3 regions of the Dechloromonas aromatica RCB genome follow, and region 3 is predicted to be linked to each of the others. Evidence: predicted binding sites of a transcription regulator. Region 3 holds the regulator's gene; each other region holds the start of a gene.
What was found. Region 3 encodes sigma-54, which starts transcription at its own class of promoters, with help from an activator protein. Its sites were predicted from a motif close to TGGCACGCTTNCTGCTNA; they were not measured.
Positions count from the first base shown of each region.

Region 1: the regulator sigma-54 is predicted to act here: its motif matches at 8,596-8,613, upstream of nifH (nitrogenase iron protein).
Region 2: the regulator sigma-54 is predicted to act here: its motif matches at 3,557-3,574, upstream of DARO_RS15475 (circularly permuted type 2 ATP-grasp protein).

Region 1 is NC_007298.1:1,536,998-1,546,726, forward strand. It holds gene ccmI (c-type cytochrome biogenesis protein CcmI) at 1-344, shown strand, start outside; gene DARO_RS07290 (hemerythrin family protein) at 646-1,050, shown strand; gene DARO_RS07295 (hypothetical protein) at 1,095-2,063, opposite strand; gene DARO_RS07300 (4Fe4S-binding leucine-rich repeat protein) at 2,080-2,838, opposite strand; gene DARO_RS07305 (DUF6129 family protein) at 2,828-3,091, opposite strand; gene DARO_RS07310 (dinitrogenase iron-molybdenum cofactor biosynthesis protein) at 3,088-3,819, opposite strand; gene DARO_RS07315 (4Fe-4S binding protein) at 3,897-4,088, opposite strand; gene nifT (putative nitrogen fixation protein NifT) at 4,165-4,392, opposite strand; gene nifK (nitrogenase molybdenum-iron protein subunit beta) at 4,442-6,010, opposite strand; gene nifD (nitrogenase molybdenum-iron protein alpha chain) at 6,079-7,551, opposite strand; gene nifH (nitrogenase iron protein) at 7,642-8,532, opposite strand; gene DARO_RS07340 (NAD(+)--dinitrogen-reductase ADP-D-ribosyltransferase) at 8,790-9,635, shown strand; gene DARO_RS07345 (DUF2242 domain-containing protein) at 9,656-9,729, opposite strand, start outside.
Region 2 is NC_007298.1:3,261,695-3,271,423, reverse strand. It holds gene DARO_RS15500 (TIGR02281 family clan AA aspartic protease) at 1-353, shown strand, start outside; gene DARO_RS15495 (hypothetical protein) at 364-621, shown strand; gene DARO_RS15490 (CoA pyrophosphatase) at 618-1,214, shown strand; gene DARO_RS15485 (CobD/CbiB family protein) at 1,279-2,202, shown strand; gene DARO_RS15480 (acetyl-CoA C-acyltransferase family protein) at 2,229-3,410, shown strand; gene DARO_RS15475 (circularly permuted type 2 ATP-grasp protein) at 3,612-5,024, shown strand; gene DARO_RS15470 (alpha-E domain-containing protein) at 5,028-5,975, shown strand; gene DARO_RS15465 (phasin family protein) at 6,071-6,607, opposite strand; gene DARO_RS15460 (BaiN/RdsA family NAD(P)/FAD-dependent oxidoreductase) at 6,979-8,193, shown strand; gene DARO_RS22440 (ATP-binding protein) at 8,244-9,729, opposite strand, start outside.
Region 3 is NC_007298.1:4,441,498-4,451,226, forward strand. It holds gene DARO_RS21095 (response regulator) at 1-2,428, shown strand, start outside; gene ttcA (tRNA 2-thiocytidine(32) synthetase TtcA) at 2,533-3,396, shown strand; gene DARO_RS21105 (adenylate/guanylate cyclase domain-containing protein) at 3,474-4,373, shown strand; gene DARO_RS21110 (hypothetical protein) at 4,423-4,677, opposite strand; gene hprK (HPr(Ser) kinase/phosphatase) at 4,726-5,661, opposite strand; gene ptsN (PTS IIA-like nitrogen regulatory protein PtsN) at 5,671-6,117, opposite strand; gene hpf (ribosome hibernation-promoting factor, HPF/YfiA family) at 6,169-6,495, opposite strand; gene DARO_RS21130 (RNA polymerase factor sigma-54) at 6,511-7,980, opposite strand; gene lptB (LPS export ABC transporter ATP-binding protein) at 8,008-8,742, opposite strand; gene recX (recombination regulator RecX) at 8,739-9,155, opposite strand; gene recA (recombinase RecA) at 9,289-9,729, opposite strand, start outside.

The DNA of each region.
Region 1 (9,729 bases), 1.6 Mb from region 3:
CGAAAAAATCGGTGAGCGGTCGGGTTGCGCTCTCTCCAGCCCTTGGCGCCAGGATTTCTCCGGACGATACTGTGTTTATTTTTGCCAGAGCCACGGATGGCTCCCGGATGCCGATTGCGATTTCCAGAATTCGTGTTTCAGATTTGCCGTTTGATTTTGTGCTGGACGACAGTTCTGCCATGAGCGCCGAAAACATTCTGTCGAAACAGACCAGGGTGCTAGTCCAGGCCAGGGTTTCAAAAACTGGCAATGCCGTACCCACAGCCGGCGATCTGGAAAGCGAAGCGCAAACGGCAAAGATTGGACAAGGTGGGCTCAACATCGTTATTGACCGTGTGCACTAGGCCTCCATGCAACGGGGGGAGTGAGTTGATGGCGACCTAAGCGCCATAGGGCCGATGCAAACAGCTGGCCGGGGAACGCCTTTTCGCCTGACGAAGGCGCTACTTTGGCCAATTGCGCGCCGTCGCGTAGTGCGGCTTAGGGGCTGCCAGTCTTGGAAGTTCGCTTGATCGAAGCCAAGGTCGACATGGCCCAGGTAAACGCAACAAACCTGGAAAATTCCGATGTAATTGCAGATTGATTTCACACCAAAGTCATAGGCAGAAGCGTAGAATCTTCTGAAAACTCAAGAAAAATAGTCCAATGACTCAGCCGCGTGAATGGTCGGGCGCTTTAAGCGTTTGCAATCGCTGGATCGATGAGCAGCATCGGCAATTAATCGATCTCTGCAACAAGGCAGAGGCATGTGCTGCCCTCTCGTCACATGAGGCGCACAGGGAGTTTCATCTCCTGCTGAATGACCTGGCTACCCTCGTCGGCAATCACTTTCGCGACGAAGAAACGCTACTTGCAATCCATGAAAGTCCGAATCTGGATGCCCACAAAGCTGCCCATGTGAGTTTTCTGGAAAGGCTTACCCAGTTGCTATATGACGGCGCAAGGGGGCTGATCGATAGCCGCACCCTGCACCGGCTGATTGCCGACTATCTGATCGAGCATATGCTGGAAATGGATATGCAGGAGAAGCACTACCTTCAGAAGAGGTAGCTTGGTCGGCCACACCATTCGCCAGGTTTTGTTGATGTAATTCGCTACACTGCATACGGCCTGTGCAGCCAGCCACGGACGACATCAACGTCGCGCTGGGGCAGGTAGGCGAAGCCGGCCAGTGCGTCTTCGACGACCGTCTGGGCGACCCAGTGCGGTACAGCTTTGGTGGTCAGCATGTGAAAGTACCAAGCCATCGGATAGCCGCTTTCTCGGTCGAAATGGCTGAGTGCCTCGTTTAGCTTGAGGCCGCTGGTGTCGTTTGCGGTGTCGAACTCCGGTGCTTCGCCGGCCAGTGTGGCGATGGGCTGGGCGCGGAAGACCGGCTGGTGGTAGCGGTCGAGGTGTTCGCGAGTGGCGATGACCCAGTGGTTGAAATAGGCGCTGGTATTGCTGGCGCTGCTCTTTGACCAGTCCTCGATCATGCGGTGAATGGCAGCAGGCTCGGGCTTTTGCGCCAGCATGCGCTTGAGGAAGGCGCCGATATGCTGGATGCGGCAGAATTTGTAGAAAGGCAGGCCGACGGGCACCGGCTGCTCGGCGCCGCCCCGCGGGTCGACCAGTTCTTCGAGGGTGGTCGGGTCGTTGGCGAATAGCTGATGAACGCGCATCTCCTGCAGGTCTTCGATTTCCAGTTGCAGGAAACCGTCGGTGCTGTCATCGGCCGCGGCAACGAGGTAATGCGTCTGGCCGACCAGGCGGGTGGCGTACAGCTTCTGGTCGATGAAGTCGTCGGTAAGCTTGGCGAGATCGCCATCGCGTTCGTCCAGTGCGTTTTCGAGCCAGCTTTCGAGACTGTCGGAAACCCGCTGGCCGTGGCTGTCGATAATGCCGCCGAGCCGATACCAGCCACCACGACTCATGGCATGCCGGAATTTCCAGTCGGGCAGGGCGGCACCCAGCGCCTTGACGAGGGCGCCGGGGCCGCTGCTGACCTGCACCTTGGCACAGGTTTCGACGATGGCGGGGGCGAGCGATTTGCAGTATTCCGTCCAGGCCAGGGTTTCTTTCATCGTGCTTTCCTCGTTATCAGGCAGTATTTCGTTCGGCGAGACGGGCCAAGGCGGCATCGCGGACTTCCGTTTCCGGGTCGTTGGTCAGCGGCGGCAGGGAGTCGAGCGGGGCGTTGCCGACGGCAGCCAGGCGGACCCACCATTCTTCGTCCTGGAGCAGTGCGATGGCGAGGCCCGGCAGGGCGCGCTCGGCGACAATGGCGCGGACTTCCGGCTCCGGGTCCTTGGCCAGCATGTGCAGGGCAAAGGGGGGCAGGCGGGAGGCGACGACCTTGCGGACTTCGCGCTCGCTATCCTTGATCAACTTGGCGAGCTGGCCGTGTGGCAGGCGGCGGGCGATCGTGGCGCGGATCAGGTAGTCGGGGTCGTTGATCAGCTGGATCAGCTGCGCTTCAGGCAGGCGAGCGGCCACCGAGAGGCGCACTTCGCGATCCGGGTCGTGGATCATCGAGATCAGTTGATCGACCGGCAGGCGCATGGCCACGACGCGGCGGACGACCTCGTCGGTATCGGATTTCAGCGCAAAAATAAGGTCGACCGGGGCGTAGCGGGTCGCAATGGCCCGGCGTTCCCAGAAGATGTCGCCCAGGTAATTGGCGGCCAGCTCAGGGTTGGCCCGCAGGAAACGGTCGATCTGACGACCGCTGTGGGCGCGGATGCAGGCATCGCCCGGCTTGCAGCGGCGGCTGTTCAGGTAGTCCGGAAAATAGCTGCAACCGGAACACAATCCCAGCCGGCCAATGCCGGCGTCGGCAAGCGTTTTTTCACTCGTCATCGACCTTGGCGGCGATAAGAATGCCGGTGGCGTTGGTCGCGTCATTGGTCAAGGCCAGGCAATGGCCGCTGGTGCCGCTGATCAGGAAAAGGTCGTAGCCTTCGACGCTGAGCGCCGGCTGGTAACGGGGAGAAACGTCGTCCTCGCTGCATTCGGTGAAATGCAGCTCGGGGAAGCGCTGGCGTAGCGAGGCAGCGCGGGCATCAAGCATGGTGGCTTCGCCGACGCGAAAGAGTTGGGTCGGGGAGATCATGCCGATTCCTCGCTTTCCAGTTCCTCTTCAAAACGGGCCAGCGAGGCGGCCGGTACGCCCATGATCTGGGCCAGCCACGGCGGCGGACTGGCCAGGCGGCCTTGCAGTTCGACCAGTACTTCACGGGCCTTGCCGCCTTCCGGTTTCTTGACCGGATGAACGCCGGCCCGCACTACCTTGGCCGCGGCCGGGCCGCCGATCGACTGCACATAGACGATCTGGCAGTCGTTGATCAGCGCCGAGCGGGCGGCGTTCTTGTCTTCGGCGGTGTCGGCTTCGACGGTAGTACGTATGGCGATCAGCTTGATCTGTTCCGGGCTGACCTGATAGACGAGAAAGCGCTCGCAGGAACCGAAATGGCCATCGAGGGTTTCGCCACGGTTGGCGGCGAATGCGACACGCAGCGAGCCGGGCATTTCGCCCTCGGTATAGCTGTCGACCGCCGGAAAATCGTTGTTCTCCACGCCCTGACCCCAGAGCAGGCGGACGGCTTCCTTGAGCGCTTCGCCTTCGACGCCGACGTGGCAGCCTTGCTCGGCGAAGTCACCGGCCAGGATGATGCGCAGGTCTTCGACGGTCAGCGTGCCGAGCTTGACCTCGGTGAGCGGGGATTCGAGCTTTTCGACGAGCGCGCCGACCAGGGCTCGGACATCGAGACCATTCAGGGCGCGGGCGGCGAGGGCGATGCGCAGCGCTGCTTCGCGGGAGGCGATGGGGGTGTCGGACATGATGGGCTCCAGGGGAAAGTCTTCAGTGGAGCACCGGTGCAGATTTGGCTGCGCCGGCGTTCGGCTCAAGACTTTGCTCAGGCCGGGCTGATGCAGCCGGATGGGCAGACATCGACACATAACGGTGAGTCGTTGTGGCCGTCGCATTCGGTGCAGGTGCCAGCGTCGATCTTGAAGAAGATCTTGCCGGAACTGATCGATTTGGTCGGACAGACGGGCTTGCAGTCGCCGCAGGCGGTGCACATGTCGGGGTCGATTTTCATTGCCATGATGCTCTCCTTTAAATCCGCTTTGCCGGCCACTGTTGTCAGACAGGCGGCTGGCTGGGCGGGCAGGTTCAACGGGCTAGTCTTCGGCAGCGCCGAGGCGCTTGGCACGTAGGGAAACGGGCAGGCGGGGCGGCTTGGCAATCGGGTCGATGTAGTAAGTGCCACCGTTGTCCAGTTTCAGTTCGCCACCCCATTTGTCTGCGGTGTCGAATTCGATGGACTCGATGGACGCTTCCAGATCGCGCTTCGGGAGGTAAAACACCAGCCCGCCCTTGTCGCCTTGCTGGATCATGATGTTGGCCATGTAACGCTCCTGCATGACCGGCGGAGCCAGGGCTCCGCCGGTGGTCCGTTTAGCGAACCAGGTCGAAGTTGAAGTCGGTGGTGCCCATGCCGATCGTTTCCTTGTCGAGTTGCTCAAGGACAGCGTTGGTCAGCTGGGTCACTACGGACATCATCCCTTCGTAGCCCATGGTGGTCGCGCGGTGCATGTGATGGCGGTCGAAGATCGGGAAGCCGAGGCGGATCAGCGGTACTTCGAACTCTTCACCCAGGTGGCGGGTGTCGCGCTGGATGTACTTGCCGTAGGAGTTGCCGATCAGGAAATCCGGCTTGTCCGTGAAGCACAGGCTGCGCATGTGCCACAGGTCGTTGCCGGCATACACCTTGCCATTGACACCGAACGGGCTGGAGGCGAGGAGCTTGTCCATGGTCTTGGCCCAACGCTTGTTGCCGTTGTGGGCCAGGATGTGGGTCGGCTCGGCACCGACTTCGAGCAGGATCTTGACGACGCCCATCACGAAGTCCGGGTCACCATACACGGCAAACTTCTTGCCGTGCAGCCAGGCGTGGCTGTCGGAGACGAGGTCCATGCAGCGGCCGCGTTCCAGTTCCAGCGAGGCCGGGATCGGCTTGCCGGTGATCTCGGAGACCTTCATCAGGAACTCGTCGGTCCATTCCACGCCCATCGGGATGTTGAGCTTGGGGATGTCCTGGTTCCAGGTGGCTTCGACGAATTTCTTCGTCTTTTCCAGCTGGGTGGGCTGCAGCAGGATGGTGGTGTAGGCGTTCGGCGCATCCTTGACCTCGTCCATCGTCGTGCCGCCGGAGTACATGCGGAATTCGCCGTCGGCCGGGGTGTCGAAGACTTCGGAAGGATCGGACAGGTAGGTGAAATCGACATCCATTTCACCGAGCATGCGCTTGATGACACGGTAGTTGCCGAGGTAGGTCTCGAAGCCCGGCACGATGTTGATCTTGCCATTCGAACCGACCTTCTTGCCGTCCATGAAGTTCAGCGTGAAGGAACGGATGATGCCTTCGAGCATGTTGTCCCAGCCGGTAGTGTGCGAACCGACGAAGGACGGGGTGTGGGCGAAGGGGACCGGGTAATCCTGGGGGATGTGGCCGTCCTTCTTGGAGTTGTTGATGAAGGCATTCAGGTCGTCACCGATGACTTCGGCCATGCAGGTGGTCGAGACAGCGATCATGTCCGGCTTGTAGATGGCCTTGGCGTTGGCCAGACCGTCGTGCATGTTCTTCTGCCCGCCGAACACGGCGGCGTCTTCCGTCATCGAGTCGGACACGCAGGAGCACGGTTCCTTGAAGTGACGGTTGAAGTAGGTGCGGAAATAGGCGACACAACCTTGCGAGCCATGCACGTAGGGCAGGGTCTTGTGGAAGCCGGAGGCGCAGAGGACGGCGCCGAGCGGCTGGCAGGCCTTGGCCGGATCGACGGTCAGGGCTTCGCGCTTGAAGTTGAGTTCCTGATATTCCTTGGTCGTCGTCCAGACGAAGGTTTCCCAGACCTTTTCCGGGCCGTGGCCTTCTTCGAAGAGTTCGCGTTTTTCAGCGAGGTTCTTCTTGTAGTCGTCGTCGCGGAACAGCGGGTAACAGGGCTTGATGTTGTCTGCGGTTTGCATTGCTATCTCCTTGCCCGCCCCGCTCATTCGCGGCTGCGGGCTCAAGGTTAAGGATTTACTGAGCTAGGTCAGGCGGCCTTCTTGACTTCTTCAGCAGCAACCTTCTTCCATGGCGGAACAAGGTTCTTGAAGGTCGGGTTGGACAGGGCGATGTCCATGTCACGGGCGAAGATCGCGAAACCGTCGTAACCGTGGTACGGGCCCGAGTAATCCCAGGAGTGCATCTGGCGCAGCGGAATGCCCATCTTCTGGAAGATGTACTTTTCCTTGATGCCGGAGCCGACCATGTCGGGCTTCAGGCGCTTGACGAATTCTTCCAGCTCGAAACCGGTGACGTCGTCGTAGAGCAGGGTGGCATCGCCCATCTCTTTGATCGTGCGGTCGTAGTCGTCGTTGTGGCCGAATTCGTAGCCGGTGCCGATGACTTCCATGCCGAGATCTTCGTAGGCGCCGATAACGTGACGCGGACGCAGGCCGCCGACGTAGAGCATGACCTTCTTGCCCTCGAGACGCGGTTTGTACTTGGCGATGATCTCGTCCATCATCGGCTTGTAGCGGGCGATCACGGCTTCGGTCTTTTCCTTGACGGAATCGTCGAAGAAGGCGGCGATCTTTCGCAGGGATTCGATGATCTTGGTCGGGCCGAAGAAGTTGTATTCCAGGTAAGGAATGCCGTACTTCTCTTCCATGTGACGCGAGATGTAGTTCATCGAACGGTAGCAGTGCAGCAGGTTCAGCTTGACCTTCGGCGTGTTCATCATTTCGGCAATGGTGCCGTCGCCGGACCACTGAGCCACAACACGCAGGCCCATCTCTTCGAGCAGGATGCGGGTGGCCCAGGCGTCGCCACCGATGTTGTAGTCACCGATGATGGCGACGTCGTACGGAGTCGATTCGAAGGCGGCGCCGTCGCGCTTGTCGAGCACCCAGTCACGGATCGCGTCGTTGGCGATGTGGTGGCCGAGGGACTGGGAAACACCGCGGAAGCCTTCGCAACGCACCGGGACGACCGGCTTGTCGATGACGGCGGCAGCCTTCTTGGAGACGGACTCGATGTCGTCGCCGATCAGACCGATCGGGCACTCGGACTGGACCGAGATTCCCTTGTGCAGCGGGAAGAGCAGTTCGACTTCGTCGATCAGCTTGGCGAGCTTCTTGTCGCCGCCGAACACAATGTCCTTCTCCTGGAAATCGGAGGTGAAGTTCATCGTGCCGAAGGTATCGACGCCGGTGGTGCCGACGTAGTAGTTACGGCGACCGGCGCGGGAATACTGACCGCAGCCGACAGGGCCGTGCGAGATGTGGATCATGTCCTTGATCGGACCCCAGACCACGCCCTTGGAGCCAGCGTAGGCACAACCACGAATGGTCATGACGCCCGGCAGGGACTTGCGGTTGGAAGTGATGCACTTCTTGGATTGTTCAACAGATTGGTCATTGACCGCCAGATGCTTGGCACGGTCCTTCTGGGCTTTTTCCGGATAAACCTCAAGCACCTCGGCAATGAGGGCTTCGGTTTCTTCGCGAGACAGAGTCGTCATGTTTTCCTCCTGACGCCGCCACCAATCTGTGGCCGACGTACTGGTTGAAAGTGGCGGGGCGCTTGAGCACCCCGCCGTGTCTTGCACAGCTTAGGCGGCAGCAGCAGCCAGTTCGGCAGCGGTCTGGCCGACGATGGACTCGTCTTCCGCTTCCATGATGCCGAATTCCATCAGCAGTTCTTCCAGCTCTTCCATCTCGATCGGGGTCGGGATGACGAAGTTGGTGTTATTGACGATCTTGTTGGCGAGCTGGCGATATTCGTCAGCCTGCTTGTGCTTCGGATCGTATTCGACCATGGTCATGCGGCGGATTTCAGCGTGCTGAACAGCGTTGTCACGCGGCACGAAGTGGATCATCGTGGTGCCGAGGCGACCAGCCAGGGCCATGATCAATTCGTCTTCGCGGTCAGTGTTGCGGCTGTTGCAGATCAGGCCGGCCAGACGGACACCGCCGGAGTTCGCATACTTCACGATGCCCTTGGCAATGTTGTTGGCGGCGTACATGGCCATCATTTCGCCGGAACAGACGATGTAGATTTCCTGCGCCTTGTTTTCACGGATCGGCATGGCGAAGCCACCGCAGACCACGTCACCCAGCACGTCGTAGAACACGAAGTCGAGGTCTTCGTCATAAGCGCCTTCTTCTTCGAGGAAGTTGATGGCGGTGATGACGCCGCGACCGGCACAACCAACACCGGGTTCCGGGCCACCGGATTCAACGCATTTGATGCCGCCGAAGCCGACGGAGAGCACGTCTTCCAGTTCGAGGTCTTCCACCGAGCCGGCTTCAGCAGCCAGGTGCATCACGGTGGTCTGAGCCTTGCTATGCAGGATCAGGCGGGTTGAGTCGGCTTTCGGGTCGCAGCCAACGATCATAACTTTCTTGCCGGATTCAGCGAGTGCCGCCACCAGATTCTGGGTGGTGGTGGACTTGCCGATACCGCCTTTGCCGTAGATGGCGCATTGACGGAGTTTTGCCATGGTGTAATCTCCTTAGTCTGTCAGTCGATTTGCGAAGGAATCTTTGAGAGTCGCGTCTCTCCTTCTGCATGTAGCGTGCCAGGTCGACTGGCAGGCCGTAATTGATTGATTATTCAATGAAAATAGAAAATGAGCCGGTGGCGGTCGGAGCGAATACATCCGACAATGTCCCTACGATTTGTAGGGGTGACGACAATGCGTCGAGCCCAGGCGAGACAAAACCGCACTCAGGAGACGACAGTCTCCACTCTGACTCTTTGCGAGGCAGCGGCGGCCTTCTGGCCGGCGCAACTCTCCAAGCGACACTGCCGCGCGAGGCCCGACTGCCGATCAATCGCTGCAACCTGCCGGCCGTTGTGCTCGGTAGCCTGACCTTCCAGCGCTACCCGGCAGAACTGTTGCTCGACGGCGTCGCCGAACTGCACCGCAACCTGTTTCAGCGCCTGGAAGCGGCAGCGCCGGAAGCGCGGGCTGACGTCTTTCGCGACTACCTGACAGTGCATTTCCGGCTGGAGCGCCCCGAGGACATGGGCTTCAGCGGCGACAAGAAAGGTCGGGCCAAGGCCAATTACATCAAGATGATCCGCGGCTGGAGTTTCGATGCCGACAGCCGCGAGGGCGCTGTGCTCAAGGGCTGGGTCGAATCGCGCTTCGGCCTGACGCCGCGCTACCATGGCCAGCCGCTGCGCGATCCATCAGGCAGCGCCTACCGGCGCTATCAGGAAATGCGGGCGCAGGGCTTGTATGGCACCAATGCCATCGAGGCCCAGCTGGATCTGGTTTACACCTTCTGTCAGTTCGAACTGGCCCGGCGTCATCATGGTGCTCGCCATGTCACGCTCTATCGCGGCGTCAACCGCCTGGCCGATCACGAAGTGCTGGAAAGCCGGGGCAAGGGGCAACACGTGGTGCTGCTCAATAATCTCAATTCTTTTACCTGCAGTCGCGACCGCGCCTGCGAGTTTGGCGACTACATTCTCGCGGTCGACATTCCGCTGACCAAGATTTTCTTCCATTGCGGCCTGTTACCGGGCGTCTTGCAGGGCGAGGATGAATTTCTGGTCATCGGCGGGGTGGCCGAGGTGAGCTTGTCGACCTTGTGAAACCGTAGCGGCTGCCTGCGTCAGGCGTCCAGCGACTTGATCAGGTCGAATAAGCGTTTGTAAAAGTCGGCCGCCGTAATGGTTTCCTCGCCAA
Region 2 (9,729 bases), 1.2 Mb from region 3:
TGACCGCCGATGTCCAGGGACACTTCTTTACGACAGGTAATATCAACGGAACATCAGTTCGTTTTCTGGTGGATACCGGGGCGAGCATGATTTCACTGGGAGCAACGGATGCCCGCCGGATTGGTCTGGATTTCAATCGCGGCCAGAAGGCATTGACTAACACCGCCAATGGCCAGGTGGTGGTGAGCAAGGTTCAACTCGATACCGTGCGTATTGCAGGTGTCACGCTGCACAATGTCGATGCGCTGATTCATCAGAACGAGATGCCGATTGCCCTGCTTGGCATGAGTTTCCTGAATCGGATGGAAATGCAGCGCGATGGCAGTACCATGACACTGAAAAAAAGATTTTAGGAGAGAGAAAGTGCCAAAAAGAGATCAGGAAATAGCGCTATTGCGCGAAGAGCTGGAAATGCTCATGGGGGAGCGGCAGGCATTGCTACGTGTGGCTGGTGCTTCGGCGGTCCTGATTGCCAGCCTCGACAGCAAGCGCCTACCAGTCGGTGCGATCGAGTCAGCTGATCTGGTGGCAACGACGATCAACGATCTCCAGGAGGAAACGCTGCAGGATGCGCTGGCTGCCGTACACGCTGAAATCGAGGAAGACTCTGCGGCGGCATGACGATTGATTTGGAGCGCTTGCGGGCCAGTTTGCTGCCCGAGCCGCTGGCTGGTCATTTCGTCCAGGAGGATGGTGTCGACGACCAGCCTCTGACGCCAGCAGCTGTACTTTTTCCTATTGTTCTGCGTGAGGCTGGGCACACTGTCCTGCTAACCCAGCGTACAGCTCATCTGAGAGATCATGCTGGGCAGATCAGTTTTCCCGGCGGTCGTGTGGAAGAAGAGGACCTCTCGCCAATACACACCGCCTTGCGCGAGACTGAGGAAGAAATCGGCTTGCCTCGCGAGCGGGTCGAGATTGTCGGCTTTCTCCCGGAATATCGAACCGGTACCGGTTTTCGTGTGACGCCGGTGGTGGCACTGGTCAGGCCGCCTTTCGATCTGCAGCCCGATCCTTTTGAGGTCGCCGAGATCTTCGAAGTACCGCTTTCTTTCCTGCTTGATCCGGCCAATCATCAGCAGCATTCGTTGCATTACCGTGGTGCGCTGCGCAACTACTTCGCCATGCCTTATGGCGAGTATTTCATCTGGGGCGCCACCGCTGGCATGATCCGTTCGCTGAGCGAGCGTCTCGGGCTTCTCCACGGCGCTTGAGCTTGTGGTATCGTGGCACTTTAAGACACCAAAATAAGCCGAATACGGCAAGCATCGGTACCCCATGAGTCTTCTCTCGCTGATTGCAGTTTTTCTCATCGAGCAGCTGCAACCCCTTGATTACCGGCGTGTTGTTGCTGATCCGCTTGGCGCATGGGCGGATTTTATCGAATCCCGCTTCAACGCCGGTGCCTACAGGCATGGCGTACTTGCCTGGTGCTTGGCGGTGTTGTTGCCTGTGCTGGTCGTGGCGATTGCCTACGGCTTGCTTTACTCGCTGAACCCGGTCTTCGGCCTGCTGCTCAATATCGGCGTGCTGTACCTGACCATGGGCTTCCGGCAGTTCAGTCATCACTACACCGAAATCCAGTTGGCCTTGCGCCTGGGTGACTTGGAGCGAGCCCGGCAATTGCTTGGCGAATGGCAGGGGCGCTCAACCTATAACCTTGGCTCTGAAGATATTGCCCGGCTTTCCATCGAAGGGGCGCTGGGGGCTTCACATCGCCACGTATTTGCCGTCTTGCTGTGGTTTATCCTGTTGCCCGGACCTTGCGGTGCCTTGCTCTACCGCCTTTCACTGATTGTCCGTGATCGCTGGAATAGCGAAAATGCCGGCCAGAGCAATGATTTTTTCATTTTTTCCAAACAAGTTTTCGGTATGATCGACTGGCTGCCTTTGCGAGCGACCGCTTCGGCTTTCGCCATCGTTGGCGATTTCGAGGACGCTGCCTATTGCTGGCGTACCCAGCCGGCACAGTGGCCGGACCGCGACATGGGTATTGTGCTGGCGGCCGGTGCTGGTGCCCTCGGCGTCCAGTTGGGACGGCCGGTGGCGGATGGCGTGGAAGTATCCGATCGTGCCGAGTTGGGTCTGGGTGACCCGGCCGACGTAGATTTTATGCAGAGCGCCGTCGGACTCGTCTGGCGAGCCACGGTGTTGTGGATGTTGTTGCTGTTTTTGTTGGGGCTTGCCAGTTTGGTGGGCTGAATCAATTTCCAAGTGGAGGTAGTTACATGAGCAGAGATGTCGTCGTTCTGAGCGCAGTTCGTTCCGCTATTGGTGCTTTTGGTGGTGCCCTGGCCGATTTCGAATCTACCGAGCTGGCTGGTATCGTCATGAAGGAAGCGATTGCCCGTTCCGGTGTCGATCCCCAAGCAATCAACTACGTAACCGTCGGCACCACGATGCCGACCGATTCCCGCTACGCCTATGTTTCCCGCGTTGCTTCCATCCAGGCCGGCTTGTCGATGGATTCCGTCGCCATGCAGGTTTCCCGCCTGTGCGCTTCCGGTCTGCAAGGTATCGTGACGACCGCCCAGAACCTGATGCTGGGTGATGCCGACTACGGTATCGGCGGCGGCGTTGAAGTCATGTCCAAGGCTGCCTACTTGCTGCCGGCACTGCGCAACGGTGCTCGCATGGGTGACACCAAGGCCATCGACTCGATGGTTGCCGTGCTGACCGATCCGTTTGGCGTTGGTCACATGGGTATTACTGCTGAAAACCTCGCTGCCAAGCATGGCTTCAGCCGTGAAGACCAGGATGCCTTCGCTGTCGAATCGCAGCGTCGCGCTGCTGCCGCCATTGATGCCGGCTACTTCAAGTCGCAGATCGTGCCGATCGTCAAGCAGACCCGCAAGGGCGACGTGGTGTTCGACACCGACGAGCACCTGAAGCGTGGCACGACCATGGAATCCCTGGCCAAGATGAAGCCGGCCTTCAAGAAGGACGGTACCGTTACCGCCGGTAACGCTTCCGGCATCAACGACGGCGCTGCTTTCTTCGTGCTGGCTGCCGCTGATGTGGCTGCCAAGGCTGGTCACAAGGCTCGTGCCCGTATCGCTGGCTATGCCGTTGCCGGCGTGCCGAACGATGTCATGGGCGAAGGCCCGATCCCGGCGACCAAGGCTGCCCTGAAGAAGGCTGGCCTGACCCTGGATCAAATGGATGTCATCGAGTCCAACGAAGCCTTCGCTGCCCAGGCACTGTCGGTTTCCAAGGTGCTCGGCCTTGATCCGGCCAAGACCAACCCGAACGGCGGCGCGATCGCCCTCGGTCACCCGGTTGGCTGTTCCGGTGCCTTCATCGCCACCAAGGCGCTGTATGAACTGGAACGCATTGGCGGCAAGTACGCACTGGTCACCATGTGTATCGGTGGCGGCCAAGGTATTGCGGTCATCTTCGAACGCGCCTAAGCATTTCGAGCTGGCTGTACCAGAAACCCGTCGGAGCGATCCGGCGGGTTTTTTATTTGCACCATCTTGAAAATCTGTCGCACCTTTGCGGTGCGTCAATAGTTAAAAAGAGCTATTCGGCGCATGATTTAAGGCTTGTTTGCAGGTGGCATGGAACCTGCTGAAACCTGTACGAGAGCATCCTCAGCGACGAGTGGAAAAATGAACTTCTATAACGAGATGTATGACGCCAATGGCGGTGTCCGTGCGCACTACAAGGGGTACGAAGACTGGCTCAAGGCAACTCCACCCGAGCGCATTGAGCGTAAGCGGGCCGAAGCCGATCTGGCCTTTCATCGGGTCGGTATTACCTTTGCGGTCTATGGCGAGGAGGCTGGCAAGGAGCGCCTGATTCCCTTCGACATCATTCCCCGCGTCATTCCATCGACTGAGTGGAAGGCGCTGCAGTCCGGGCTGCGCCAGCGCGTCAAGGCGTTGAACATGTTCCTGTGGGACGTCTACCACGATCAGGAGATTCTAAAGGCCGGCATCATTCCTGCCGAGCAGGTGCTGAACAACGCGCAGTATCGTCCGGTCATGAAAGGTGTTGATGTGCCGGGCGGGATTTACGCGCACATCACCGGCGTTGATATTGTGCGGGCCGGTGAGGGCGAGTTCTACGTGCTGGAAGACAATCTGCGCGTACCGTCCGGCGTGTCATACATGCTTGAAGATCGCAAGATGATGATGCGTCTTTTCCCCGAACTGTTTGCCAAGCACAAGGTGGCACCGGTTCAGCATTACCCGGACATGCTGCTGGAGAAACTGCGCGCCGTGGCGCCACAGGGTGTATCGAACCCGACAGTCGTCGTGCTGACGCCGGGTGCCTACAACAGCGCCTATTTCGAACACACCTTCCTCGCCCAGCAGATGGGCGTCGAGTTGGTCGAAGGTCGTGACCTGTTCGTCAAGGACGAAGTGGTCTATATGCGGACGACGCAGGGGCCGCAGCGGGTTGATGTGATCTACCGCCGCCTCGACGATGACTTCATGGACCCGACAGTCTTCCGCGAAGATTCATCGCTCGGCGTGCCGGGCATCATCCGAGCCTATCAGGCCGGCAATGTGACGCTGGCGAACGCGGTTGGCACTGGTGTCGCCGATGACAAGTCGATCTATCCCTACGTGCCGGAAATGATTCGCTTCTACCTCGGTGAGGAACCGAAGCTGAATAATGTACCGACCTACATGTGCCGCAAGCCGGATGATCTGGCCTACGTGCTTGATCACCTGCCGGAACTGGTGGTCAAGGAAGTGCATGGCGCCGGTGGTTACGGCATGTTGGTCGGCCCGGCTTCGACCAAGGAGCAGATCGAACATTTCCGCAAGTTGCTGATCGACAAGCCGGATGGCTACATTGCCCAGCCGACGCTGGCGCTGTCCAACTGTCCGACTTTCGTCGAAGAGGGCATCGCGCCGCGCCACCTTGACCTGCGCCCCTTCGTCCTGTCGTCTGGAGAGTGCGTGAACATGGTGCCTGGCGGCCTGACTCGCGTCGCGCTGACCAAGGGCTCGCTGGTCGTGAATTCGTCGCAGGGCGGCGGTACCAAAGACACCTGGGTTCTGGAGGATTAAGCCATGCTGAGTCGTACTGCCGATCACCTGTTCTGGATGTCCCGCTATATCGAGCGGGCCGAAAACCTGGCCCGTCTGCTCGACGTGACGTGGCAAATGTCGATGGTTCCGCAATCCGAGGAAGCGGCCAACCAGAACTGGAACGCGATCATCGTCCTGAATAGCCTGGAAGAGGCTTTTGCCGCCAAATATTCAGTGGTTAATGGTGAAAATGTCCTGAAATTCATGGTCAGCGACCCGGATAATTATTCGTCCATTCATAGTTGCCTGCGGCTGGCTCGCGAGAACGCCCATGCCGTGCGCGGCACGCTGACCACCGAAATGTGGGAAACCTTGAACTACACGTGGCTGGAAGCCCGTGATCGCAGTTTTGAGCAACTACTCAGTGCGGGGATCAGCGATTATTTCGAGTGGGTCAAAGTGCGTTCATCGCTGTCGCGGGGTACCACCCTGGGAACGCTGTTGCAGGACGAAGCCTACAATTTTATCCGTATCGGGACGCTGCTCGAACGGGCTGACAACACGGCCCGCATCCTTGACTTCAAATACCACGTCCTGCGTCCATTGGGCGACGAAGGGGCCACCGATTTCTACGAGTGGGGCGCCTTGCTACGCTCGGTCTCGGCCTTCGAGGTTTATCGCAAGGTGTATCGGGACGCGATTACCCCAGATCGGGTCGCCGAACTGCTGATTCTCAACAAGGACATGCCGCGCTCGCTCCACTTCTGCATGAACAGCGTGATCAAGAATCTCGATCTGATTGCCAATCGTCAGTCCGGAGAAACTGCGCGCCAGGCCGGCTTGCTGCATGCCCAGCTGCACTATGGTCGGATCGAGGATATCCTGGCGCAAGGGCTGCACGAGTGGCTGACCGATTTCATGGATCGAATCTATTTGCTCGGCGACGGTATCAGCAAGGACTTTCTGGTCCCGATGGCCGAGGTGGCCTAGGGGCGTATTCTTATCGCTTGGCATTGCGCTGCCGGTGCCTTGCCCACAAAAAAGCCCGCGGTCAACGCGGGCTTTTTTGCGCAGGCAAAGAGAGCTTACTTGCTCTTCTTGACAGCCTTGGTGGTGGCGCTGGTGGCAGCGGCCATATTGCTCTGGGCCAATTCGGTGACTTGCTGAGCAGCCTTGCGCATGTTTTCGAAAGTGCTGGTGGCTGCAGCAATGGCGCTCTGGAATGCATTGACAGCAACATCGGAACCGCCCGGAGCAGCCTTGGCAGCCTTTTCGAGCATGCTGGCAACCGACTTCTGAAAGTCGCCGAACTGGGCTTCAACCATCTTGGCCAGTTGTTCCTGGGTCTGGGCGGAAATTTCGTAGATGGAGCGTGAGTAGGCGACGGCCTTCTCGACGTTCGGCTGAGTCAGGGAGGCCTGGATGGACAGGGCTTCCTGAGGGTCTTTTGCACCCATCAGCGCCTTGGCGCCGGAGACGGAGTCTTCGATTACGGAGCGGGCGGTTTCGAGGTTCAGGGTGGCGATGCGCTCGGCTGAAGCCAGGGCGGTATTGGCAACGGACAACAGTGAATCAATGGCGGCCTTGTTGGCGGCGGCTAACTGCTCGGGATTGATAGACATCGGACGCTCCTAGAAGAGAAAATTAATAATTACAGCAAATCAATTGTAACAGTATTTTTGCATAATTGTTGCAATGCAACATCACTACTTTGTTGATTTGTATCAACTCATTAGCTTATTTCAGAGGCAAACATTTGTTTGAGATTCAAGACTGAAAAAATGGTTCGTCATGTCCCGTTGGTGCTTAAAAGTACCGGAAATTCTGGTATTGCGGATGGTTAATGGAGAATCCGAAACAATATTGCCAAAAGGTGGCGTTGCGTTCCTAAGGTACGCCTATTTATCAAGAAATAGGAGCTTTTCGGGCATGGTGATGCCCGGTGTTAGAATCCGCCGCGTTTTAGCGCAAGTTTTTTCCGGACAGGATTTCCATGCATTTTGACGTGATCATCATCGGCGCCGGCGCGGCCGGCATGATGTGCGCCGCACAGGCCGCGGCCCGTGGCCGACGGGTGCTGCTGCTTGATCATGCCGAAAAACTGGGCGAGCGCATCCGTATATCGGGTGGTGGGCGCTGTAACTTCACCAATCGCACAGTCAGCGCTGACAACTATCTTTCGCATAACCCCCATTTTTGCCGCTCGGCACTTGCCCGTTTTTCTCAGCTCGACTTTATTGCGATGATCGAGAAGCGGCGTATTCCTTATCATGAGCGCGAACATGGCCAGTTGTTCTGCGACGAATCGGCCGAAGAGATCATCGATATGCTGCGCGATGCCTGCGACGATGGCGGGGTGAAATGGGCCTTTCCATGTGCGGTCAAGCATATCGAACGGAACGAGGGCGAGGCGGTGAAGCGCTATGCCGTTGCTACCGATAACGGCAGCTTCTCCTGTCAATCTCTGGTGGTCGCTACTGGCGGTCTGGCCATTCCGAAAATCGGGGCCAGTCCGTTTGGCTACCGCCTGGCCGAACAATTCGCCGTTCCGGTCATTCCGCCCAAACCCGCCCTCGTGCCATTGGCCTTGGCGCCGGAACTGCTTGAGCCGATGAAACCCCTGGCGGGTGCGACGCTCGATGCCGTTGCCCAGTTCGAAGACGCCCAATTCCGCGAGAACGTGCTGATTACTCATCGCGGCCTGTCCGGCCCGGCCATCCTGCAGATTTCCAGCTACTGGCAGATGCAGGAGTACAGAAGTGGCAAGAAACAACCGGTCGAGATCGACCTGTTGCCTGGTCTCGATACAGGTGCCTGGCTGGAAGAGCACCGGCAGGGCCGGGTGCATCTACCTAACCTGCTGGCAGAAAGGCTTCCTCGGCGTTTTGCCCATGAATGGTGTGCGCTGCAGGGCGGCGAAAAACTGGTGACTCGTCCAATCAGTGAACTGAGCCGGCGTGATCTGGAAACGGTCGCCACCCGACTCAATGCCTGGCCACTGATGCCGGCGGGTACGCTCGGATTTGCCAAGGCGGAAGTCACACTGGGCGGCGTGTCGACCGATGCGCTGTCATCGAAGACAATGGAGGCCAAGGCGGTGCCGGGCTTGTTCTTCGTGGGCGAGGTGGTCGATGTGACCGGTTGGCTGGGCGGCTACAACTTCCAGTGGGCCTGGTCGTCGGGCTGGGTGGCCGGGCAGTTCGCCTGAACCCGGCCAGAAGCGCTGAAACGCTCGACTTGATCGGGGTGAGGCGCCGATTATTTCGGCGCTAGTTCTGCCGTCGGGTTGCCTTGCTGCGGGATCCAGACCCGGAATGTGCTGCCCTTGCCTGGCTCGCTATTCACTTCAATGCGCCCACCGTGCTTTTTCACGATGTCGTAGGAAAGCGATAGCCCGAGTCCTGTCCCCTTGCCAACAGGCTTGGTGGTGTAGAAGGGCTCGAAGATGCGCTGAATGACGGCAGGCGTCATGCCCTTGCCGGTATCGGCCACCTCGATCCATACCCAGGCATCGTCGTGGCCAGTACGGACGGTAATGGTGCCGCGGGTTTCGATGGCGTGTGCCGCATTGACCAGAAGATTCATCACGACCTGATCGATCTGCGCGGCAATACAGGTGACTGGCGGCAACTCGCCGAGTTCGCGAACGACTTCAGCCTTGTATTTCAATTCGTGCCAGACCACGTTGAGCGTTGCCTCGATCCCGGCGTTGAGATTGGTCTCTTGCCAGGCAGCTTCATCGATATGCGCGAAATCCTTGAGGTCGCTGACGATTTTCGTGACTCGCCCCAGGCCATCGCGAGATTCGCGCAGCAGGTCGGCCAGGTCTTCCTTCAGGTAATCAAAATCGGCGGCGATGAAGTCGGCTTCGCTGGCCTCTCTGCTGCGACAACGGTCAAGCAGGGTGATCATCTTTTCGCTGTAGTTTTTCAGCGAGCCGAGATTGGAACTGACAAAGCCGACCGGGTTGTTGATTTCATGGGCCACCCCGGCGGCCAGTTGGCCGATGGCAGCCATCTTTTCGGATTGCAGCAACTGGCTCTGTGCATCCTGCAATTCCTGGATCTTGTCGCCGAGCTCAAGCCAGCGCCGACGCAACATTTCGAGCATCAACCAGCCGGCGATCAGCACCAGCATGAAAGCCATGCCGTGCGTGAGCAAGACCTTGCGCCAACCAGCCTGCACGGCGGCCTCGATCGGCGCGTTGCGCTGTGAAACGCTGATGCCGCCGCGAATGTCACCGACTTTATAGCCTTGCTTGCGATGGCACTGCAGGCAGCTTTCCTGCACCCTGAGCGGGGCCATGTAACGCAGCATGTCACCTTCCGGGCTGGCTTCGACACCGGAAAACTCTTTAAGTCCTTGTTCGAAGGCTTCGAGCGCCCGATGCTCCCAATGATCCGGTTTGTTCTCGGGACGAATGGGGCGCTGGCTGGTCAGCCGGAATACGGCACCCGAGGCTGATTCTGCCATCTCGGCGATCAGACGCGTCATGTAGGCCGGGTTGACCATCGTCAATTCCATACCGTCGGTGGTTGTCACGTCGCGGTGCGGCACATCCAGATAAGGATTGGGCTGGGTACGTTCGGTCACCGGTACGTAAATGCCGCCGTGGCTGGCATTCCAGTTGCGGGTGAGCAGCACCATGCGAAACATGTTTCGTGCGCCTTCGATGGCGACCGCTGTCGTTTGCTGGCGAATTTGCTCGATCTGGGAATTCAGTGAGAAAGCCACGGCAACTGCC
Region 3 (9,729 bases):
GGAAGCCAATGAAGATGCCGAGACACTGGCCGAAGAGGATATCGCGGTACTTTCCAGGCGCGTCGCGGCCATGGTCGCCGAAAGCGAACATGGCTTACGGGAACTGGCCAACCAGAAGTTTGCTCTCGACCAGCATGCCATCGTCAGCATCACTGATACGGCCGGCATTATCACCTATGCCAATGACCGCTTCTGCGCCATCAGTGGCTACGCACGGGAAGAACTGATCGGGCAGAACCACAGGATCGTCAACTCCGGCATCCATCCGCCTGAGTTGTTTCGCGATATGTGGCACACCATCGTACTGGGCAAGGTTTGGCACGGTGAAGTTTGCAACCGCGCACGCGATGGGCACCTTTATTGGGTCAATGCGACGGTCGTGCCGCTGCTCGATGCCAAGGGTGAGCCTGAGCGATATATCGCCATTCGTACCGAGATCACCGACCGCAAGCGCATGGAGGCGCAATTGTCGGAACAATTGCACCTGGTTGAAGAACTGATCGAAAACATTCCCCTGCCGATCTACCTGAAAGACGGCAGCGGGCGCTATATCAGACTCAACCGCGCTTTCGAACAGTTCTTTGAGGTTCGCCGCGAAGCCTTCATCGGGCGCACGCTGCACGATCTTTTGCCAGCAGAAGACGCTCGTCAGCATGCAGAAATGGATGCTGATCTTTTTGCCGCCAAGGGCACGCAAACCTACGAAGCCACAGTCCATAGCCAGGACGGCATCGCTCACGAAACAATTTACCGCAAAGCGGTATTGACCCGCCGCGACGGCAGCGTTTCGGGATTACTCGGCATCATTGTCGACATCACTGACCGGAAACGAGCAGAGATCGAGGTGCTGCGGGCCAAGGAAGCGGCGGAAGCGGCCAACCGGGCAAAGAGTGATTTTCTGGCTAACATGAGCCACGAAATCAGGACACCGATGAACGGGGTCATCGGCATGACGGATCTCGCCCTCGAAACCGCATTGACCGAGGAACAACGTGAATACCTAAACATCGCAAAATCCTCGGCCGAATCCTTGCTCACCGTCATCAACGACATCCTCGATTTTTCGAAGATTGAAGCCGGGAAGCTACAGGTCGAAGACATCCCCTTTGACCTGCATCGTCTGATTGCCGACACACTGAAACCGCTGGCGCTGCGGGCCCATGAGAAAGACATCGAGATACTCAGTGACGTAGTGCATGACGTTCCCCGATTTGTTAAGGGCGACCCCAGCCGGATCCGGCAGGTACTCGTTAACCTGGTCGGCAATGCCATCAAATTCACCGAACAGGGCGAGATTGCCCTCCAAGCTGACTTGATGCAGCTTCAGAACGGCCACGCTGTCATCCACTTCGCAGTGCGCGATACGGGGATTGGCATCTCGGCCGACAAGCAGATGCTGATTTTCGATGCCTTTGCCCAGGAAGACTCGTCGACCACCCGGAAATACGGAGGCACCGGCCTGGGCCTCTCGATTTGTCGCCGCCTGGTCGAGTTGATGGGCGGTACGTTGTGGTTACATAGCGAGCCGGGCAAGGGGAGTACCTTTCATTTCTCAGTCCAGTTGCAGATCTCGGAAAACGCTATTCCGCTCGTGATTCACCCTGTCGACGTGACGGGCCGTCACATGCTTATCGTTGATGACAACGCCACTAACCGGCGCATTCTCCGCGGCATGCTGGCCACCTTGCATGTCACTTGCCAGGAAGCCGACTCGGGAAAGACAGCACTAGCGCTGATGCGTGAGCAAGGCAGCCAGTTCGATTGCATCCTGCTCGATGCCCAGATGCCTGAGATGGATGGTTATGAGCTTGCCCGCCATCTGCACGCCGAGCATCCCGCTTTGCCCCCAATGTTGATGCTCTCCTCGGGTGCCCTGCGGGGTGATGCGCTACGTTGTCAGGAGGCCGGCATTGCCGGATTCTTCGCCAAGCCGATCTCATCAGACGAATTGCTCTCCGCCCTTGGCCGCCTGTTCGATAACAGCCCAAAGGAATCCTCACCGGAACCCAGCCCGCTACTGACACGCCACTCCCTGCGCGAGGCGCAACGCGTCCTGAACATCCTGCTGGTCGAAGATCATCCGACCAACCAGAAGTTGGCGCTCGGCCTCCTCAACAAATGGGGGCACCATGGAACATTGGCCCAAAATGGACAGGAAGCCCTCGATATCCTTGCCAGCCAATCCTTCGACATCATCCTGATGGACATGCAAATGCCCGTCATGAGTGGTGTCGAGGCGACCCAGCGCATTCGGGCGCGCGAAGCGGCCATGCAACTACCGCGCACCCCCATCATCGCGATGACTGCCGCAGCCATGCAAGACGACCGGGATGCTTGCCTGGCTGCCGGAATGGATGACTATCTGGCAAAACCAATCAAGGTCAAGGAGTTGCAAGCACTGCTGCTTGCCTACACTTCCGCCCCATAATCAACGGGCTGAAAATCCACTAACTTGCCAAGCACACGAGGTAAACTCGCTATTTTTCCGAGTGGCCGGATTGTGTCCACATCGAAAGCACTCCTCTTGGCATCATGACACCCTCGAACACCCTGCAAAAGCTGCGCAAATATCTCGAAGGCCGGACCGGCAAAGCGATCATCGACTACAACATGATCGAAGATGGCGATACCGTTCTTGTCTGTGTCTCCGGCGGCAAGGATTCCTACACGCTGCTCGCCATGCTGATGGCCCTCCAGCAGCGTGCTCCGGTCAAATTCCGGTTGATCGCGATGAACCTCGACCAGAAGCAGCCCGGTTTTCCGGCCGATATCTTGCCGCGCTATTTCGAATCGATCGGTATCGAATACCGCATCGTCGAGGCCGACACCTATTCCGTCGTCAAGGAAAAGATTCCCGAAGGCAAGACGACCTGCTCGCTCTGCTCAAGACTGCGACGCGGCATCATCTACCGGACGGCCAAGGAGCTCGGCGCCAACAAGATCGCGCTGGGACACCATCGCGACGACATGGTGCATACACTTTTCCTGAACCTGCTCTTTGGCGGGAAACTCAAGGCCATGCCGCCGAAGCTGGTGACCGATGACAAGTCGCATGTCGTGATCCGTCCGCTCGCCTATTGTGCGGAAGCGGATATTGCCAAATTCGCCCGCGGCATGGAATTCCCGATCATTCCGTGCAACCTTTGCGGCTCGCAGGACAACCTGCAGCGCCAGAAAATCCGGGAGATGATGCAGGAATGGGATAAACGTTACCCCGGTCGCACGGAATCCGTTTTCACCGCCATGCAAAATGTCGTCCCATCGCATCTCGCTGATGCCGACCTGTTCGATTTCCGGGGTTTGACGCTGGACACTCCGGTCGACGAGGGCGATATCGCCTTTGACGCGCCGGAGATGCCGATCAGCGGCATGATCCCGATAAGCCAGACTGCATAATGGGCTTTACAAGCGAGTCGTCATATAATGCAAGTCCGATACAATATTAAATCCCAACCTCAGGTTGCCGGCAGCCCATGAGCTCCACCCAACGCAAATTGATCGTCATGTTTGCCGATGTCTCCGGCAGCACAGCTCTATTCGAGCGGCTCGGGGACAAGGAGGCGATGCACGCGGTTGAGCGTTGCCTGAAGCGCATGAAGCGTTCCATCGATGGTTATAAGGGACGAACAATCCAGATTGTCGGTGACGAGTTGCTGGCCGCCTTCGAGTCGGGCGAAGAAGCTTGCCAAGCCGCCATCGACATGCAGCAGCGGATTGCCGACCTGCCGCCGGTTTCCGGGCTCAAGCTAACCATTCGTATTGGCCTGCACTGCGGCATGGTCACTGAAAGTGGCGACAAGCTGAGTGGCCCAGCAGTCGCTACGGCGGCACGAATTGCGGGCATTGCCCGGCGTGACCAGATTTTGTGCAGTTCAGTTCTGGTCGAGGAGATCCCGCAGCCAGGCGTCATCACCGCCGATGCCATGCCGGATCTGGGTACCGTCACTGAAAATGCAATTGCACTTCCATTATTCCAGATTCACTGGCCCAGCTATCAGGGCGGAGGATCCTACCCGCACTCCACTTTTGGACAAAGCAGCCAGCTTCCGGTCGAACGCCTGTGCGTCCGCCACCACGGCAAGGCCTTCTTGGTCGATGATAAAACACCGGTGCTGACCATTGGCCGCGACCTCAACTGCAAACTGATCGTTGATGATCGCAAAGCTTCGCGCCAGCATGCCCGCATCGAACGGCGTGGTGATGGATTTTATCTGGTGGATTCGAGCACCAATGGCACCTTCGTCTCACTGACTGGCCGCCAGGAAGTGATGGTGCGCCGCCATGAGCTACAGCTCGACGGCAAGGGCCGCATCAGCTTCGGTAACTCCGGTAACGACCCGGTGGCCGACACGGCGGAATTCGAGCACCTGTAAACGAAAACCGGCCATCCGCAGATGGCCGATATAACGAATTCCTAGTAAATCACTTGGCGGCAGCGTCAGCCGTGCACTTCTTCATGAAGCTGTTCTTGGCAGCGCCAGCCAGCTTCTTTTCCTTGGCGGTTGCAGCACAGGCAGAATTTTCAGCCGGCGCCGCGTCGGCCGTACACTTCTTCATGAAGCTGTTCTTGGCAGCTCCGGCCAGCTTCTTTTCGGCGGCACGGGCAGCGCAATCGTCAGCGGCGTAAACCGCAGTGGCTGAGAATGTAACGAGCAGCAGAGCGATCAGTTTCTTCATTGAATGTCCCCTTGGTCGAATGGAAAAGGCCAACGTACTATCGGCCATTCATGCATCATCGTCAAGCATCGTGCGCTGCTGGCGATCCATGAAATCCTGAAGGCTATCAATGCCGCGTAATTGCAGGATCGTGTTACGAACCGCGGCCTCCAACAAGACGGCCAGATTGCGCCCGGCCGCCACCGGGATAACCACTTTGCGAACCGGTACGCCAAGCACTTCCTGCGTTTGCGCATCCAGCGGCAACCTCGGCGCATCTGCCGCAGCAACGGTTTTCTGCAAATGTACGATCAATTTGAGCTTCATTTTCCGGCGTGAGGCGGTTTCACCGAAAATGGTTCGAATGTTGAGCAAGCCGAGGCCGCGCACTTCGAGAAAATCGCGCAACATTCCCGGGCAACGCCCCTCTATGGTGGTTGGTGCGATCCGGGCCATCTCGACCACATCGTCGGCGACCAGGCCATGGCCCCGTGAGATCAACTCAAGCGCGAGCTCGGACTTGCCCACACCGGAATCGCCGGTGATCAAAACCCCCATGCCCAGAACATCCATGAATACACCATGGAGGCTGACGGTATCGGCCAAACGGGCCGATAGATAGATGCGGAGCAGATCAATCACCGCCGAGCAGGGCTTCGGTGAAAAGATCAGCGGCGTCGAAAACTGCATGCAGGTTTCTTCAACCAGCGGCGGCGGCGTCAGACCATCGGCGACAATCAGTGCTGGAGGCTGCGCACCGAGCAGATCAGAAAGCATCTGGGCAAAACGCCGCTCACCAATGCGCATCGCCCATTCGTATTCGGCCAGGCCCAGGACCTGCAGACGTTCCGGATGAATGATGTTGATGTGGCCGACCAGATCTGCGCCGTAGTTGTTCGACCCCTTGATTTCAATCCGGCGATCAGCCTGGTGGCCAATGTGCCAGTTCAATAGCAGTTTGTCGCGGTTGTCCTCATAGAGCTGTACAAGGTTAACGTGACGCACAGACGTTTCTCAGGACTGAAACAGTGCAAGGACGGCCGCAGAATCAGGGGCAAGTTGCAGCTTTTCGCGGAATGCCCGATCGGAAAAACGCTGGGCAAGTTCGGAAAGAATCTGCAGATGCTGCTCGGTAGCCTGCTCGGGAACGAGCAGGACGAAAAGAAGATCGACCGGACGACCATCCGGCGAATCGAAGGGAACAGGTGTCGCCAGGCGCATAAATGCACCGGCTGCCTGCTTGAGACCTTTAATCCGGCCATGGGGAATCGCGACCCCCTGACCCAGTCCGGTAGAGCCCAGTTTTTCGCGGGCGAAGAGGCTGTCAAAGATTGTTGAGCGCGCCAGTCCGAGTCGAGTTTCGAAGAGAATTCCCGCCTGTTCGAAAACCCGTTTTTTGCTGCTCGCTTCAAGATCGAGCAATACCTGGTCAGCGGTCAGAAGATTGATAAGAGGGTTCATAGGGAAGGGTAATAAAGCAAGGCCGCAGCCATGGCTGCGGCCTGTCGGCGCTTATTCAGCAGCGTCAATCAGTCCCGGCTTGTCACCGCGATGGTGATCCTGAACCTTTTGCTTGTATTTCTGAACTTGGCGGTCCAGCTTGTCGAACAGCGCATCAATGGCAGCGTACAGGTCGTCGCCGGACTCTTCGGCATGCATGTCCTTGCCTGGCACGTGCACAGTCACTTCCGCTTTCTGCTTCAGCTTTTCGACGGACAAAACGACGCTAACGCCGGTTACCTTGTCGAAATGACGGACCACGGGATCCAGCTTGTTTTCGACGTATTCGCGCAGGGCGGGGGTAACTTCGATGTGGTGACCACTAATCTGCAGATTCACTTTTTTCTCCTCTCTCTACAGGGTCTTGCGTAAATTGACCGGGGGGATGTTGAGCGACTCGCGGTATTTGGCAACCGTCCGTCGGGCAACTACGATTCCCTGCTGGCCTAGTATTTCGGATAATTGGCTATCCGACAAGGGCTTCTTGCCATCCTCAGCCGCAATCAATTGCTTGATCAGGGCGCGGATGGCCGTAGCAGAACAAGCACCACCGCTATCGGTGGAGACATGGCTGCCAAAGAAGTATTTCAGTTCGAAGATACCGCGCGGTGTCGCCATGTATTTCTGGCTGGTCACCCGCGATACAGTCGACTCGTGCAGGCCGAGAATATCGGCGATTTCACGCAGCACCAGCGGCCGCATGGCCACTTCGCCGTGTTCGAAGAACTGGCGCTGGCGATCGACAATGGTCTGCGTGACACGGTGTATGGTTTCGAAGCGCTGCTGGACATTCTTGATCAGCCAGCGCGCCTCCTGCAACTGCGTAGATAGATTGCCGTTGCCCCGCCGCTGCTTGGCGAGAATTTCGGCATACAGACGGTTGATGCGCAACCGAGGGTAGGCATCCGGATTGATGTAGGCGGTCCACTTGCCCTTTAGCTTCTTCACGATCACATCCGGCGTGATGTAGCGCGCTTCAATCTGGGCATACCCGGCAGCTGGCCGTGGGTTGAGGCTGGTGATCAGGCTGTGCGCCGCCTTCAAAGCCTCGTCATCGCAACCTGTCAGACGACGAATCTTGGCGAAATCACGGGCGGCGAGCAGTTCGAGATGCTTGTCGACAATAGCCAGGGCCAGTGTACGTTCGGCACATACCGGCAAAACCTTGAGCTGAAGCTGCAGGCATTCCTGAAGACTGCGGGCACCAATGCCGATCGGGTCGAAATTCTGGATATGGCGCAGCGCAATTTCCAGCTCTTCGATTTCAATTTCGTATTCCGGCGGCAGGGTTTCCCACAACTCGACCAGCGGCGCCGAGAGATAGCCATCATCATCGAGTGCTTCGATCAGGAAACGCACCAGACTGCGGTCGCGCTCCGATAGCTGGGTCATGCCCAGTTGCCAGCCCAGATGGTCACGCAGGCTGACGTTGGCCGCATGGATGTCGCGGGAATCGCTATCGTCGTCTTCATCGCGACCGGCGCCGGTAAAGGTCCCGGCATCGGAGGCCCAGCGGTCATCGTCCACCTCCGACGGAGCCGATGGCACATCCTGCTCGCGTTCCTCGCGGGCATCCCGTTCTTCCCGCTCAACCTTTTGCTCGCGCTCACCTTCGTTGCTTTGGGGCGCGTCGAACTGCTGGGCGGCTGAGAAATTATCCCCGCCATGCTCGTCTTCGCGTTCCAGCATGGGATTTTCGAGCAGATAACGCTCGATTTCCTGTTGCATTTCCACCGTCGACAACTGAAGTAGCTTGATCGACTGCTGGAGCTGAGGAGTCAGCGCCAGATGCTGGGATAGTTTTAGCTGGAGAGCGGGCTTCATCGGATAGTGTCGGGTGGGGTCTGTCGGTTAGAGCCTGAAATGCTCGCCGAGATAAACCTTCCGTACGCTTTCATTCTCCACGATTTCGGCCGGCCGTCCAGCGGCCAATACATTTCCGGCGTTGATAATGTAGGCGTGGTCGCAGATACCAAGGGTTTCGCGGACATTGTGGTCGGTGATCAGGACACCAATGCCACGCTCTTTCAAGAAGCGAATGATCTTCTGGATTTCGAGCACGGCAATCGGGTCAACCCCGGCAAAAGGCTCATCGAGCAGGATAAAACGCGGATTGGTGGCCAGGGCGCGGGCAATTTCAACCCGCCGACGCTCACCGCCGGATAATGCAGAGGCATTGACGTGGCGGACATGTCCAACGTGCAGTTCGTTGAGCAGCCCTTCCAGCCGGTCATTTAATTCAGCCTCAGGCAGCTTGAGCAATTCGAGAACGGCGCGGATGTTTTCCTCGACGTTCAGCTTGCGGAAAACAGAGGCTTCCTGCGGCAGGTAGGACAAACCGAGACGGGCCCGACTGTGCATCGGCAGATGGGTCAGTCGGTTGTCGTCGATGTAGACCTCGCCACCATCGGCCGCCACCAAACCGACGATCATGTAGAAACAGGTGGTCTTGCCGGCGCCATTCGGGCCGAGAAGGCCGACAACCTCGCCGGATTTGACCTCGAAGGAAACATCTTCGACGACCGTCCGCGTCTTGTAGCGTTTTTTCAGGTTGTTGGCCGAAAGTTTGGCGACTGGGCTATTCATTGATCGACTCCGCGCATCACCCGGCGAATGGCATCACCGGAAAAACCGCGATATTGCAGGAAACGCATCTGTTTGGCACGCTCTTCGGCAGATTCCGGCAGATGGCCGAATTTCTTTGCCCAAATAGCCCGGCAGCGATCCGTCTCGTCGCCGGCTTCCGGCAAGGCGGTGGCGATGTCATCATCACCGACGCCTTTTTGCCGAAGCTCCTGCTTCAGGCGGGCATTTCCGTAGCGACCGGCTCGCGCCACGACACGCTGGGTGGCGTAGCGGTGATCGGAAAGCAGGCGTTCGGCCTGCAGGGTGTCGAGTACGCCGTCGAGTTCCTCCTCGAACTCGGCGTGCGCCGCGAGCTTGGCCTTCAACTCGGCCCGGCAGTAATCACGCCGGGTCAGGAGTTGCAGGGCGCGCACGCGCAACTGCGTCGCGCCGGACTGCAGCCCGGCGCTTCCTCGCCCTGACTTTGAGCGGCGCTCGACAGCGCCAGAGTCGGGCTCTGTCTCGCGAAGCCCGTCATTAACGACGGGACTTCCGCTCGACGCCTGGTCAGGCATCCGCTGCCTTGGCCGCCTTGACCGGCTTGATCACGTTGGTGCTGGCAGCCTCACGAATGCCGGCTTCGATTTCCTGGGCGATTTCCGGATTGGCTTTCAGGAATTCACGGGCATTGTCCTTGCCCTGGCCGATCTTTTCGCCCTTGTAGGCATACCAGGCACCGGACTTGTCGACCAGTTTGTGGGCAACACCCATTTCGACGATTTCGCCCTGGCGGGAAATACCCTCGCCGTAGAGGATGTCGAAAATGGCTTCGCGGAAGGGTGGGGCGACCTTGTTCTTGACGACCTTGACCTTGGTTTCGCTGCCGATGACTTCGTCACCCTTCTTGATCGCGCCGATACGGCGGATGTCGAGGCGGACGGAGGCGTAGAACTTGAGCGCATTGCCACCAGTGGTGGTTTCCGGCGAACCGAACATGACGCCGATCTT